Linked DNA regions of Labrys monachus. Each later gene encodes a partner of the first gene's protein in a complex. Links are inferred from orthologs where the notes say so. Each region holds a gene or a part of one and is shown in the gene's direction. Other genes may lie near its edges.

Region 1 (5,999 bases):
AGATGCGCTCGACGGCCGGATCCTCCGCGGCCGCCTCCACCACCGCCATGTTGGACGGCTTCCACGAGTCGTTGACGTCGAGGCGGTCGCTGCGGACCATCACGATCGCGCTCATCGTCTCGCGCTCCTGCGCCGACAGCACGTGATCGGGCATCGGCCGGTACCAGATGTCGGCGTCGAGCCCGATCTGGTGGGAGGCGTGGCCGGTGATCATCGGGCCGCCCCGGGGCTGGGCCATGTCACCGACCAGGAGACCCCGCACGCCCGCGACCTGCGGCACGCGGTTGGCCAGCCGCTTGAGGAAGGCGACGATCGCCGGGTTGCCCCAGTTGCGGTTGCGCGACAGCCGCATCACCTGCCAGGTCGGCCCGGTGATCGGCAGCCTCACCCCGTCCGCCAGGCAGCCCCGGGCATAGAAGCCGATCGAGCCCAGCCCGAGGGCGGCGGGCGCCGCCTTCCGGCCGAAGAGCTGCTTGGCGGGCGTCGCCGGCGTGACGTCGGCCAGCGGCGCCAGCCTGAAGCCAGGCGGGGTGACGTCCTGCGCCGCCGCGGGGGCGGCGGCCAGCAGCGCCGCCACGGCCAGGATGAACGGGGCTGGAGCAAATCGCGCTTTCGCCGACCCGCCCTTGGTCGCCGACGTCCCGGCTTGGCGCGTTTTCTCGATCGAAGGGTCTCTCGGCTCTTCCGGAAAACGCTTGAGGACGTGCATGACCGCTCCGCATCGTGATTCGCTGTCCCGATCCTAGCCTGTCCCGGCGCGACGCGGCAGCCGTCCTTCGAACGTGATTCGAAACGGGATTCGCGCGGCCTGAAGGCCGAAACGAAAGCTAAACCATGATGATTCATGGTTCGTCCCATGGTGATTTTTCGACGCGCGCGACGCCCCTGTGCCAATGCGCATGGAGGGGCGGGCGGGCGAATGCGAAGGGAACGTCACCCGATCGACCCGCTGGCCATGGGGACCCGCGCGTGATCATTCCGAGGGGCTTGCCATGTGTTCCTTTCATTCCGCGTCTTCCTTCCGCAGCGGATGCGCCCGCCTGGCGCATGCCTTCACCCTGCGCTGGACCATGCTGCTGCTGGCGCTCTGCGCCGGCGTCCTGCTCCAGGCGGCGCCGGCCGCGGCCGACGTCATCGCCAAGGTCGACGTCGCCTCGCAGAGCATGACGGTGATCGTCGACGGGGCGGTGCAGGCCGTGTGGTCGGTCTCCACGGCGCGCAACGGCTATTACACGCCGCGCGGGGTCTACCGCGCCCAGGCGCTGCAGCGGATGCACTATTCGAAGAAATACCACAATTCGCCGATGCCCTTCTCGGTGTTCTTCAAGGGCGGCTATGCGGTGCACGGCACGTCCTATGTCCGCCAGCTCGGCAAGGCCGCTTCGCATGGCTGCGTGCGCCTCGCGCCCCAGAATGCCGCGGCGCTCTACCAGCTGATCCGCCAGCATGGCATCGCCGAGGCGCGCATCATCATCAGCTGAGGCCGCCCAATCCCGCATGGCTGGCGTGCCGGCATCGCCTGGAGGGGCGGACCCGCCTTGACGTGGCGCAAGCGCGTTCATAGCTTTGTGCCATGAGACCTGTAGCGGCAATCCAGCCGCGCGCTGTGGAGAATTTCGAGATGGGTGCCAACACGATCAAGGTCACGGATGCGTCCTTCCAGGCCGACGTCCTCAATTCGGCCGAGCCGGTCGTCGTCGATTTCTGGGCCGAGTGGTGCGGTCCCTGCCGCATGATCGCGCCGGCGCTCGACGAGATCGCCACCGAGATGGCGGGCAAGGTCAAGATCGCCAAGGTCAATGTCGATGAGAACCCGCAGATCGCGAGCCAGTTCCGCATCCAGTCGATCCCGATGCTGATGATGTTCAAGGGCGGCAAGCTGACGGCCCAGAAGACCGGCGCGGCCCCCAAGGGCGAGCTCTCGCGCTGGATCTCGGCCTCGTCCGCGGCCTGAGGCATCCGCATTCGCGGATGTGATGTCTTCGCGCTTTCGGAAGGCGGCCCCTGGGCCGCCTTTGTCATGTCTGCGTGAGCAGGAGCATCGCCAGCGCGATCGCGAGCCAGGCCAGCAGCCCGAGGCCGATGGCGAGGCGGTAGTCGAGCCTGCCGATGGCGAGAGCGCAGACGGCGAGGAAGGCGAGATAGGCCGGGATCGTCTTCGCGCCGGCGAGGCACGCTTGCCGGAAGCCGCCGGCATCGCCCCGTGCCCCGATGACGGCAAGCGCGACGACTGCAAAGGTCGGGAACAGAGGCAGGATGCCCGGCAGGACATTGCCGCGCTTCGACAGGAAGACGATCAAAGCGGTGATCGCGCCGCCGGCCGCCCCCTTCCACGCGATCTCCAGCATCGCGGCCTCAGCTCAGCGGCAGGCGGCGGAAGACGCCCGGCCGGTCGGGGTCGTGATATTTGTCATAGGGGCCCTGGTCGAGGAAGAGGCGGTGGCAGTGGCGCAGCCTGTCCGGCGACAGCGTCACGCCGAGCCCCGGGCCTTCGGGCACCATGACCAAATTGTCGCGCGGACGGAACGGCCCTTCCTCGATCACGTCGAGCGGCTGCATGCGGAAGAGCGACTGGTTGGGCTCCCGGATGTGCTGCATGGCGGCGCACAGATGCAGGTAGGCCGCGCTGCCGATGCCCGAATCGCCCGAATAGCACCAGAAGTCGAGGCCCATCTGCTCGCAGGCGCCGACGAAGCGCAGCGTCCGCCCGATGCCGCCATGGGTGGCGATGTCGGTGACGACCGCGTCGGGCACGCCGAGGTCGACCGCCTGGCGCAGGTCGAGGCTGTGGACGGAGAACGGGATGGCGGTGTGCTCGCGCAGCTGCTTCAATTCGTAGAGCGAGCCGCAGGGATCCTCCCAGTTGCGGATGTCGAGCGGCTCGATGGCGCGGGCGATGCGCCGGGCGGTGGCGAGACCATAGGCCATGTTCGAATCGATGCGCAGCATGGCGTCCGGGCCGAGCGTCTCGCGCAGGCATTCCAGCATGCGGATGCTCGGGCCCGGCTCCGCCGTGTAGAACTTGCCCTCGAAGAAGGTGGTGCCCCACGTTTCCTTGAGGCCGAGGCAGTAATCGGCGACTTCCTCGGGCGTCGTCTCGCCGCCGAAGGCGCCTTCCCGGCCGCGGAAGCTGAAATAGTCGGTGACGGGAATGGCCTTGCGGACCGCGCCGCCGAGCAGGTCGTAGAGAGGCCGATTCCACAGCTTGCCGCGCAGGTCCCACAGCGCCATCTCGATGCCGCCGAAGGCGCGGACGAGCCCGTAGTCGATGTTGTTGGAAACCCCCTGCCAGCTCGGCACGCAGACCTGCTCGGCGCCGGCGATGTCGATGGGATCACGGCCGACGAGGCGCGGGGCGAGCCGTGTCTCGATGATGGCGGCATGGGCATGAGACGGCGCTTCGCCCACGCCGGTGAGGCCCTCGTCGGTCTCGACCTCGACGATGGCCTTGGAAAAGCCCGCCAGCGAGCCATAGGACCACAGATAGGGGGCCTCGAGCGGAATATTGACGGGCGTGGCCCGGATTGCGGTGATCTTCATCTCGTTCCCCTCGCCGTCTTGTACAGGCAGCGGACGGCAAAGGGAAAGAGCCTCGGCGGCTACTGAGCCGGCTTCAGCGTCCGCAGGAAGGCGACGAGAGCCCCGGCATCGTCGTCGCTGATGTTGCGGTACCAGCCGAACGCCATCAGCGGAACGATATGGCTGCCATTGGGCCGGATGCCGGTCCGGATCGCCGCCTTCAGCCCGTCGTCGCTCCAGGCAGCGATGCCGTTGGCGTTCGCCGGCGTGAGGTTGGAGGAGGCGATCAGGCCGCCGCCCGGCGCGCCGAACTCGTTGCCACCGGCCCCGAGGCGGGCCATGTCGTTGCGCCCCTGGACGAGGGGCGTATGGCAGTCCATGCAATGGCCGAGGCCGGTGGCCAGATAATGGCCATAGGCGACCTTGTCCGTCTTCGGCACCTCGGGAACGGCGACCACCGGCGGCCCGTAGGCGGCGGGCAGCGGGATGCGGTAGACCGACTTCTCCACCTTGTTCGAGATCGGCTTGACCTGGCGCAGATAGGCGACGAGCGCGTTCACGTCGGCATCCGACATGCCGCGATAGAAGGCGATCGGCATGGGCGGGCCGATGATCGAGCCGTCCGGCCGCTTGCCGTTGCGGACCGCCTCGACGATCTGCGCATCGGTCCAGCGCCCGATGCCGGTGTCGGGATCCGGCGTGATGTTCGGGACGACCGCATGGAAGACCGGCGCATCGATCACGAAGCCGCCCGACAATTCCCTATCCGCGATCGGCTTGCCCTCCGGCCCCTTGGGCGTATGGCAATTGCCGCATGCGACGATGCCGTTCATCAAATAGCTGCCGCGCTCCAGCAGGGCGTCGGCCTGCGCCGACGCGGGCGCGATGACGCCGGCTGCCATGCAGGCCAGCACCGCCAGCGAATAGAATGTCCGTCTCATACTGCTTCGAGCCTCCCCAAACCCAACGGCAGCATAATTGAAAGACGTATCGCAGGCGAGTCTGCGGGGGCGGCCCCAATGAAAAACTCTGCTCCGGCTGCGGTCTTCTTGAGCCGCTGCCTTTCGAAGAGCAGGTTTATTGCGGCGCCCACGCCTGTTGATATCTTCGCGCGTCGCGCAAGCAAGGGAATGGCGGCGGACGGAAGGCTGCAGGCAATGCCGGGGAGGGCGAAAGCATATCTGTCGCGCGGGAGGATCTAAATAAGGGAACAGCGAATATTTCCGGTTGCGCCGGAAATATTCGCTGCCGAAAAACGGCGGAAATGCGGTCCTATCCCTGCTTCTCGGCTTCCGGCGCCGCTGCCTTGGGGCCGCCGCGGGCGACGCCGACCATGGCCGGCCGCAACACGCGCGAGCCGATGCTGTAGCCGACCTGCACGACCTGGGCGACCGTGCCGTTCGGCACCGAGGGATCGGGCACCTCGAACATCGCCTGGTGGAAATTCGGGTCGAAGCGCTCGCCCTTGGGATCGATCTTCTTGACGCCGTGCTTCTCGAGCGCGCGCAGCATCTCGCGTTCCGTCAGCTCGGCGCCTTCCACCAGCGCCTTGATCGTCGCATCGCCGGTCGCGCGGGCTTCGGCCGGGATGGTGGCGAGCGCCCGGCCCATATTGTCGGCGACGCCGAGCATGTCGCCGGCGAATTTGGCGATGGCGTAGAGCCGGGTGTCGTTGACTTCGCGCTCGCCGCGGCGGCGGACGTTCTCGACCTCGGCCAGCGTGCGCAGCAGGCGGTCCTTCAGCTCGGCATTTTCGGCCTGGAGCTTGGTCAGCACCTCGAAGGCGCCGTCATTGGCGCCCACATCCGCCTTCGCGTCGGAGGAAGGGTTGTTTCCCGCCGCGGCCCGGGCCTCGGCCGATGCCGTGGCCTCCGCCTCGATCGCGGCGTCGGCAGCTTCGGCATGGGGAGTGGTCTTGTTGGTCATGGCTTTCCGTTCCAAAATTCGTTCGGGGCGGATATCAGCCTCATCGGCAGTGAAATCAAGCCTGAGCGGCCTTCGATCACCGGCACCAGCACGATTTTGCCGTTTTCAAAGCCGCCCGAGGGCGGCCGGACCCTTCCCGATGGCGGCGGATTCGGCAAGGCCCGTCGCGGAAAGATACCGCGCCGGCTCAGGACGAGGCGTTCCTCGCGCCCGCGCCGCGGCTCGCGCCGGTCACCAGGGCCAGCGCGACGTCGAAGGCGCCGTCGGCGTCGAGGGCGGTGGTGTCGAGGATATGCGCGTCGGGCGCCGGCTTGAGCGGCGCGTCGGCCCGGCCCGCGTCGCGGATGTCGCGCTTGCGGATGTCGGCCAGCACATCCTCGAAGGAAGGAGCGTCGCCGCGCCTTTCGAGCTCCAGATGGCGCCGCCGGGCGCGGATGTCCGGCGCGGCGGTGACGAAGATCTTCATTTCGGCGCCGGGCGCGATCACCGTGCCGATGTCGCGCCCGTCGAGCACGGCGCCACCGCGCTGATGGGCGAAGCGGCGCTGCAGGTCG
Region 2 (8,430 bases), 4.4 Mb from region 1 along the record:
GCAACGCCATGCCCTCCGGTCGGATCGATCCCGCCTCATAGGACGGCCGGCGCATGCGTGACAATAAAAAGCGCCGGATGGCGGGGGGACCATCCGGCGCGGGAAGCGATCCGCGGCGTTCGCTGGTTGGGGGGGCTTAAGCGAAGAGACCGACGGTCGCTGTTACGAAGGTGGCGGCGACCAGGAAGGCCACCAGCCACAAGGCAAGGGTGAGCTGGCGTTCGGCTTCGGCAGCCGAGACGCGCATGGCACGCGTCGTCGCCCTAGGGAAGTTTCTGATCGTAGGACCGTTGGCCATCGTGATCTCCTTGAACGCGACTGCTCGACAATCGATATGACGAAGGATCTGCTGGTATGACGAAAGATCTGCTTGAAATCCCGCTGTCATACTTTCGGAGCTAAAATGCGTGTCGCATGGGTTTGTTCCGCATTCCCGGAGCCGGTGTCGATTTAATCACTATCGCGGGGGATCGCGGCCGGTCTTTGCGCCTCGTCGGGCGGAGATGGGGAAGTTTCGCGGCAATGTCGTGTCCGGCGGCGCTGCGCCCGGGCGGCGGCGGCCGGCGATCGCACCCTGCGCAGCTTTGCCGATCCGCGCCGGACAGCGCGATCTTTGCGCTTGAACCCCGGTCTGGCCGCGCCTAGGGTCCGCCCGCAAAATCACGGCTACACAGGAGTCTCAGCCATGGCCTTTATCGCCGACGCCCTTTCGCGCATCAAGCCCTCCGCGACCATCGCGGTGAGCCAGAAAGCGCGCGAATTGAAAGCGGCGGGGCGCGATATCATCGGGCTGGGCGCCGGCGAGCCGGACATGGACACGCCGGACAACATCAAGAAGGCCGCCATCGACGCCATCATGCGCGGCGAGACGAAGTACACGCCGATTTCCGGCATCCCGCCGCTGCGCGAGGCCATCGCCGCCAAGTTCAAGCGGGAGAACGGGCTCGACTACAAGCCTTCGCAGACCATCGTCTCGACCGGCGGCAAGCACGTCCTCTTCAACGCGCTGATGGCGACGCTCAATGCCGGCGACGAGGTGGTGATCCCCACGCCCTACTGGGTCTCCTATCCGGAGATGGTGGCGCTGTGCGGCGGCACGCCGGTGTTCGCCGAGACCACCATCGCCACCGGCTTCAAGCTCGATGCGGCGACGCTCGAAAAGGCGATCACGCCGAAGACGAAGTGGCTGATCTTCAATTCGCCGTCCAACCCCTCGGGCGCGGCCTATAGCTATGACGAGCTGAAGGCGCTCACGGACGTGCTGCTGCGCCATCCGCATGTGTGGATGCTGACCGACGACATGTATGAGCATCTCATCTATGGCGACTTCAAATATTACACCGCCGCCCAGGTCGAGCCGCAGCTCTACGACCGTACGCTCACGGTGAACGGCGTGTCGAAGGCCTATGCCATGACCGGCTGGCGCATCGGCTACGCCGCCGGGCCGGAGAAGCTGATCAAGGCGATGGACATGATCCAGGGCCAGCAGACCTCCGGCGCCTGCTCCATCGCGCAATGGGCGTCGGTGGAGGCGCTCAACGGCACGCAGGACTTCCTGCCCGAGCGGCGCAAGATCTTCGAGGGACGCCGGGATCTCATCGTCGGCATGCTCAACCAGGCCAATGGCATCGAATGCCCGACGCCGGAAGGCGCCTTCTACGTCTATCCGTCCTGCGCCGGCACGCTCGGCAAGCGGACGGAGACCGGCAAGACGCTGGAGACCGACGAGGATTTCGTGTCCGAATTGCTGGAGGCCGAGGGCGTGGCGGTGGTGCACGGCTCGGCCTTCGGCCTCGGCCCGAATTTCCGCATCTCCTACGCCACCTCGACCGAGGCCCTCGAGGAGGCCGGGCGGCGCATCCAGCGCTTCTGCAACAGCCTGCGCTGATCGGGGCGCAGCCCGGCGCGGCGCTCGCGCCTGGCGAAAATCAAAATTGGCGACGATCAAAAAGGGGCGGCCCCGGCGGGCCGCCCCTTTTTTCACGAGCCGTTCGGCGGGCGAGCGATCCCTTCGGGACCGCAAGACGCTCGCTCCGCAGGGGACTCTATCGTTCCGCCAGACGCGAGATCTTCACCCGGGCCGTACCGGCATGAAGCATGTCGATGGCGCGGGCCGCGCCATAGGACAGGTCGATCATGCGTCCGCGCGCAAACGGACCGCGGTCCGACACGCGCACAACAACCGTTTTGCCGTTGCGAAGGTTGGTGACCCTGAGCTTCGTCCCGAAGGGAAGGGAGCGATGGGCTGCGGTGAGCCCGCCCGGGTTGAAGCGTTCGCCATCGGCAGTACGGCGCCCGCCCATTTCCTTGCCATAGTAAGAAGCCACGCCGACAGACCCTGCGAGGGCCGGACCTGTCACTGTTAATAGACTTAATGCCAAAGCAAAAAAAGTAGCGTTCGTCGTATAAGACGTCATCCAGTCAAGCTCTCAATTGTTGGGGGATTTGAGGGCTTATACTGGGAAATGTGGTCTGAATATGATCACCGAAAAAGCCCCGAAAATCTCAATGACTTACGGATAGAGGAGTCTTCGATCGGATAAGCTGTGCCGCTCCTCGGGCGGTAAAATGTTATGTTCAAGCCCCGCCATCTTTCGCTCCCCGGCGATCGTGCTAAGACAAGGCGATGGCTGTGATCTGGACCCTGACGGACGGCAAGGCGGGCGATGCGCTGCAGTGCCTCGGCGTGGCCGAAGCGGTGCTCGCCGGGACGGGCGGGCGCATCGTCGAACATCGCGTGCGCCCGCGGCGCCTCTATGCCCTCGCCATGCCGTGGGGGCCTCCCGATCCGGCCGATCTGCAGGCCTTGTCGGAGGATCTGGCGGCGGCGGCGCCGGATATCGCCATCGCCTCGGGACGGCGTGCAGTCACCTATCTGCGCTGGCTGAAGAAGCGCTCGCCGGCGACCTTCACCGTCTTCCTCAAGGACCCGCGCACGGGGACGGGCGCGGCGGATTTCATCTGGGTGCCGCAGCATGACCGCCTGCGCGGCGACAATGTGCTGGCGACCCTGACCTCGCCGCACCGGCAGACGCCCGCCGCGCTGGCGGCGGCCCGCGCCGCGGCGCGCCCGGGCCTGCTCGCGCTGCCGCAGCCGCGGGTGGCGGTGCTGGCGGGCGGTCCGTCCAAGGATGTCGGCTTCGGCGACAGGGACATCGCCCGTTTCGCCCTCGCGCTTCGCATGCTGGCGGATGGCGGCGCCGGGCTGATGGTGACGCCGTCCCGGCGCACGCCCGAGGCGATGACGCAGGCGATGGCGCAGGCGCTGGCCGGCCGCAGCGCCTGGATCTGGGACGGCAAGGCGAGCAATCCCTATGCCGAGATGCTGGGCCTGGCCGACGCCTTCGTGGTGACCGCGGATTCGGCCAACATGCTGAGCGAGGCGGCGAGCACCGGCAAGACCATCCACGTCTTCATGCCCGAGGGGGTGCCGGCCAAGATCCGGCGCTTCGTCGACGGGCTGGCGGCGCACGGCGCTGTGGTGAAGTTCGAGGGACGTCTTGAAATCAGCCCCTATGAGCCCCTAGATTCCACACCCTTGATCGCGCGCGAAATCCTCCACCGCCTTCGCCTGCCCGCCAGACACTGATTGGAACCCGCCATGGCCACCCGTCACTCCAAGCTCATCATCCTCGGCTCAGGCCCGGCGGGATATACGGCCGCGATCTATGCGGCGCGCGCCAATCTGTCGCCGCTGCTGATCTCGGGCATCCAGCCGGGGGGACAGCTGACCATCACCACCGACGTCGAGAATTATCCGGGCTTTTCCTCGGTGATCCAGGGGCCGTGGCTGATGGAGGAGATGCGCAAGCAGGCCGAGAGCATGGGGGCGGGCATGGTGTCCGACCACATCGCCAAGGTCGATCTCTCGCGTCGCCCGTTCCGGCTCGAGGGCGATGTCGGTGACGTCTATCTCGCCGACGCCCTGATCATCGCCACCGGCGCGCAGGCCAAATGGCTGGAGATCCCTTCGGAGGACAAGTTCCGCGGCTTCGGCGTCTCCGCCTGCGCGACCTGCGACGGCTTCTTCTTCCGCAACAAGAACGTCACGGTGGTGGGCGGCGGCAACACCGCCGTCGAGGAGGCGCTCTATCTCGCCAACATCGCGGCGAAGGTGACGGTGGTGCACCGGCGCGACCATTTCCGTTCGGAGAAGATCCTGCAGGACCGCCTCTTCAAGCACCCGAAGATCGAGGTGGTGTGGAACAGCGTCGTCGACGAGATCGGTGGGCACGACACCCCGCTCGGGGTCACCCATGTGAACCTGCGCGACGTCGAGACCGGGGTGGTCAGCCGGCACGAGACCGACGGCGTATTCATCGCCATCGGCCACAAGCCGGCTTCCGAACTGTTCGAGGGCCAGCTCGGCTTCAAGAACGGAGCCTATATCCAGACCGTTGCGGGGACCACCGCCACCGGCGTGGCGGGCGTCTACGCGGCCGGCGACGTCGCCGACGACGTGTACCGCCAGGCGGTCACCGCGGCCGGCATGGGCTGCATGGCTGCCCTGGAAGCGGAAAAATGGCTCGCTGCGCAGGAAGTCCACAGGGAAGCGGCTGAATAAATCGTTTTTTGCCGTAAATTTGCCACCCATTTCGAACTTCTCTGCGATGATATGATGTATGCATCGCGGGAGCCTCGGTTGCGGCCGCGGGATGGGCTGAACTGGGGGCCTCATGGACTGGGACAAGCTCAAAGTCTTTCACGCGGCTGCGGAAGCGGGCAGCTTCACGCATGCTGGCGATGTGTTGGGCCTGTCCCAATCGGCCGTCAGCCGCCAGGTCTCGGCGCTGGAAGCGGATCTGCGCACGCCGCTGTTCCACCGTCACGCGCGCGGCCTCATCCTGACCGAGCAGGGGGAGATGCTCTTCCGCACGACGCAGGACGTCATGCTCAAGCTCGAATCGGCGATGGGCGCCCTCACGGACAGCCGCGAGCGGCCGAACGGCGAATTGCGCCTGACGACGACGGTGGGACTCGGGACCTATTGGCTGACGCCGCGCATCGGCGAATTCCTCGACCTCTACCCCGATATCCGGCTCAAACTCCTGCTGACCGAGCAGGAACTGGATCTGGGCATGCGCGAGGCCGACGTGGCGCTGCGCCTGCGCCAGCCCGAGCAGGGCGACCTCATCCAGCGCCGGCTGTTCACCATGCATTTCCGCGTCTATGCCGCGCCCGAATATATCAAGCGCTTCGGTCAGCCGCGCAACATCGACGAGATCGATCGCCACCGCATCATCATGTTCGGCGGCAGCCCCGGCAGCTTCGTCCAGCAGGGGATGAACTGGCTGACCACCGCCGGACGCGATCCGAAGGATCCGCGCGAGCCGGTGTTCGAGGTCAACAATCTCGGCGGCGTGAAGACGGCGGTGGAGAAGGGGGTCGGCCTCGCGGTGCTGCCGGACTATCTGGTCGGCCGGGATTCGCCGCTGGTCCAGGTCCTGCCCGATGCGGAGATGCCGCTGATGGAGACCTATTTCGTCTATCCCGAGGAAATGAAGAATCTCGCCCGCATTCAGGTCCTGCGCGACTTCCTCGTCAGCAAGGCGCAGCGCTGGTCGTTCTGAGGTCGCGCCGGCCCCAAGCCAGGGCGCCGAATTCAGGCCAGCAAAAGCCGACGACGGGACGAGTGGGAGGCTGCTCGGTCACGGTCCGTCACGTCAGGCGAGCCGCCCGGCGGCGAGGAAAGAGAATCCGTGGGCGGGACGCCATCCTACGTCATGGATCCCTCGCTACGCTCGCCGGGGATGACGCATACGATGCCCGTTGAAATCAGCCTGAATTCGCAACCCTGAACCCCGCGCGCTGCCGTTCCAGGCACGCGGAACAAAGCCGCGCCTGCCGCGTTTTATGTTTCGTAGAGGACCGTCCGGCGGCTCACGGCGTGCTCGATAATATCTCGCAATCCCCGCCATCACAAATCTTCATGCGTCGACCCCTTTTGGGCTGGTCTGAGGTGTCAAGAGGCAGTGCCGAGGCCGTTGATTAAGTTTTATGCAAGAAAGATGCTTTTTTGGCGGCAGTTGCATCCATGCGCGGCACGCAGGGCCGGCATGTGCAGGAGGGGATTGTTCGGCGTGGGGGGCAGGCCTATTCTTTCAACTGTCAGCAGTTCGGGCCATCATCCTCCCGGTGGCGACCTTGAGCCGCTGACGTTCCCCTCTGGATGGTGACTTTTGGATTTTGTCCAAGCTCGGCCGGGTTCGTCCCGGCCGATTTTTTTTGGGCCGCGGCCTGCCCGAGAGCTTCTTATGAGCGCTCATGCCATCGGATCGGAGGCGCGCATCGCCGCGATCTCCCGGCTGCGCGGCTTCAGGTCGTCCATCGCCGTCTGCAGCATCAGCGCGAGATGCGGCTTGAGATAGCGCTTGGCCGGCGCCGGATCGGAGCGGGTGACCGCCAGATGGATCGCCGTGGTGAAGACCAAATCCTGCTCGGGCAGATAGCCCTGCCGCGAATAGCTCCAGCCATCGGGGAGCGTGCGCATGGTGAAGGCGCTGTTGGCGAGAAACACGCCGAAGCCGAGATAGACCGCGGCGAGATCGGTCAGATGCTCATCCTCATCCTCGTCGATCGGCGGCGGCTCCGCCGTCGGGGCGCGCAGGAGGTGGTGGGCGAGTTCATGCGCCATGGTCGCGATGAAGGATTGGGGATCGGCCAGCAGCTTGGAGGCGTAGGAGATCCGCGGCCTGTTATCGGCGACGGTGCCGATCCGGCCGCCCCAGCTATAGGTGCCGACGGCATGCTTGCCGTGGACGATCGGAAAAGGGCCGGCGCCATCTGGCGGCAGGCCGTCATCCGCGACGAGCACGATGCCGGATCCGGCAAAGCCGCCATAGCGCTGCACCTGCTCGAACAGGCGTTCGGCGAGCGCGTGGCCGGTCTCGCCATCCGTGACGAAGCAGCCGTCGCCGGGCACGATCGGGCGCCCGCCCGCCGGGCGCGCGCGCCCCGGGAAGCTGCGCGCCAGCCAGGCGAAATTGTCGAGATGCCATTGCGCGGCGTCGGCATCGAGCAGGGTCTTGCGACGAAATGGCCACATCGGCGGGCTCCGCGGGGAGACGGTCCGGCATAGGGGGAATCCGGGTCCCTGTCACCCCGGCACGCGTGAAAGGCAGGGGGGACAGGATGTCCGCAGCCCCGGGACGGTGCCGTACCCGCATGGCTTGACAGAGGAGGGCCCGCGCGCCAATGGCTTCGCATGGCCCAGATCCAGACCCTCTTCGTCACCAAGCTCTTCCGCGCCGAACTCGACGAGACGCAGGCGCCGCTCGCCGAGATCGACGCCACCTGCCGCTCGCTCGCCGAGGACGACGAGGCCGGCCAGGCCTGGTGCCGCAGGCACGGCTATGCCGGCTACACTTCCTATGCCTCGCTCAACGACCTGCCCTGGCGCTTCCCGGCGATCAAGAGGCTGGTGAAGGCGCTCGACATCCAGGTCGCCGCCTTCGCCAGGGAGCTCGAATTCGATCTCGGCCGTGACAGGCTGAAGCTCGACGACATCTGGGTCAACATCCTGCCGGAAGGCGGGGTGCACACCTCCCATATCCATCCGCGCTCGGTGATCTCGGGCACCTATTACGTCGCCACCCCCAAGGGGTCCAGCGCGCTGAAGCTGGAGGATCCCCGGCTCGGCCTGATGATGGCGGCGCCGCCCCGCAAGGCCAAGGCCTCCGCGGAGCAGAGGCCCTTCGTCTACGAGGCGCCGCAGCCCGGCACCGTGCTGCTGTGGGAGAGCTGGCTGCGCCATGAGGTGCCGCTCAACCAGTCGGCCGACGAGCGTATCAGCGTCAGCTTCAACTATCGGTGGCGCTGAGGCGCGCCGTCCTGCCGCAACCCGGTTCGACCGGCCTCCATCAATATTTCACCGATTTGGGCTTGGATGGCGTCGGGCAGGGCGGCAGCCTGCCGGGGCAGGGGGTATCGATGTTTTCCAGAGGGGATCTCGCCAAGATCGCCGTCGCGCTCGCCGCTTCGGTTCTGGCCGGCGTGCTGCATTTCACCGGATCGTCCTATGTCGCCGTCTTCGTCGTCGGTGCCGTCGCCCTCGGCGGGCTGGCGGCGACCATCGGCGAATCGACCGACCACCTCGGCGCCTATATGAGCCCCGCGGCGACCGGCATCGTGCAATCGGCGGTCGGAAACCTGCCGGAGCTCTGCGTCAGCATCTTCGCGCTCAAGGCCGGCCTCGTCACGGTGGTGCAGGCCTCGCTGATCGGCTCGATCCTCGGCAACAGCCTGCTCGTGCTCGGCCTCGCCTTCCTGGTCGGCAGCGCCCGCCACAAGGTCCTGGTCTTCGACGCGGCCGGGCCGCGCATGATCGCCGCCCTGCTGCTGCTCGCCGTCTCGGCGCTGCTGCTGCCGACGCTCGCCTCGCTGCTGCATCTGCCGGCCGGCGGGCACGAGGACAAGCTCGCCCTCGTCTGC

What was found.
Region 2: the proteins of trxA (region 1) and trxB are in contact, whole or in part, in a crystal structure (PDB 1F6M), measured with the Escherichia coli proteins. The link is inferred for Labrys monachus from one-to-one orthologs.

Annotation. Positions count from the first base shown.
Region 1 is NZ_JAUSVK010000001.1:6,121,486-6,127,484, reverse strand. The notes cover bases 517-3,287. They hold trxA (thioredoxin), read left to right. Parts: upstream 517-1,621; coding sequence 1,622-1,954; downstream 1,955-3,287. Other genes in these bases: J3R73_RS27950 (mandelate racemase/muconate lactonizing enzyme family protein), read right to left, coding at 2,356-3,287; J3R73_RS27955 (GlpM family protein), read right to left, coding at 2,019-2,348; J3R73_RS27965 (L,D-transpeptidase), read left to right, coding at 993-1,481; mepA (penicillin-insensitive murein endopeptidase), read right to left, coding at 517-709. In the rest of the region: more of mepA, read right to left, coding at 1-516; more of J3R73_RS27950, read right to left, coding at 3,288-3,540; J3R73_RS27945 (c-type cytochrome), read right to left, coding at 3,600-4,460; nucleotide exchange factor GrpE, read right to left, coding at 4,792-5,445; cmk ((d)CMP kinase), read right to left, coding at 5,633-5,999. UniProt on the Escherichia coli protein: Participates in various redox reactions through the reversible oxidation of its active center dithiol to a disulfide and catalyzes dithiol-disulfide exchange reactions.
Region 2 is NZ_JAUSVK010000001.1:1,766,318-1,774,747, forward strand. What follows is about bases 2,685-5,582. They hold trxB (thioredoxin-disulfide reductase), read left to right. Parts: upstream 2,685-3,601; coding sequence 3,602-4,564; downstream 4,565-5,582. Other genes in these bases: J3R73_RS08035 (mitochondrial fission ELM1 family protein), read left to right, coding at 2,685-3,589; J3R73_RS08045 (LysR family transcriptional regulator), read left to right, coding at 4,677-5,570. Outside these bases: J3R73_RS08015 (aconitase X), read right to left, coding at 1-10; J3R73_RS08020 (hypothetical protein), read right to left, coding at 137-298; J3R73_RS08025 (pyridoxal phosphate-dependent aminotransferase), read left to right, coding at 686-1,888; J3R73_RS08030 (septal ring lytic transglycosylase RlpA family protein), read right to left, coding at 2,046-2,417; more of J3R73_RS08035, read left to right, coding at 2,627-2,684; J3R73_RS08050 (hypothetical protein), read right to left, coding at 6,263-7,045; J3R73_RS08055 (TIGR02466 family protein), read left to right, coding at 7,205-7,819; J3R73_RS08060 (calcium:cation antiporter family protein), read left to right, coding at 7,930-8,430.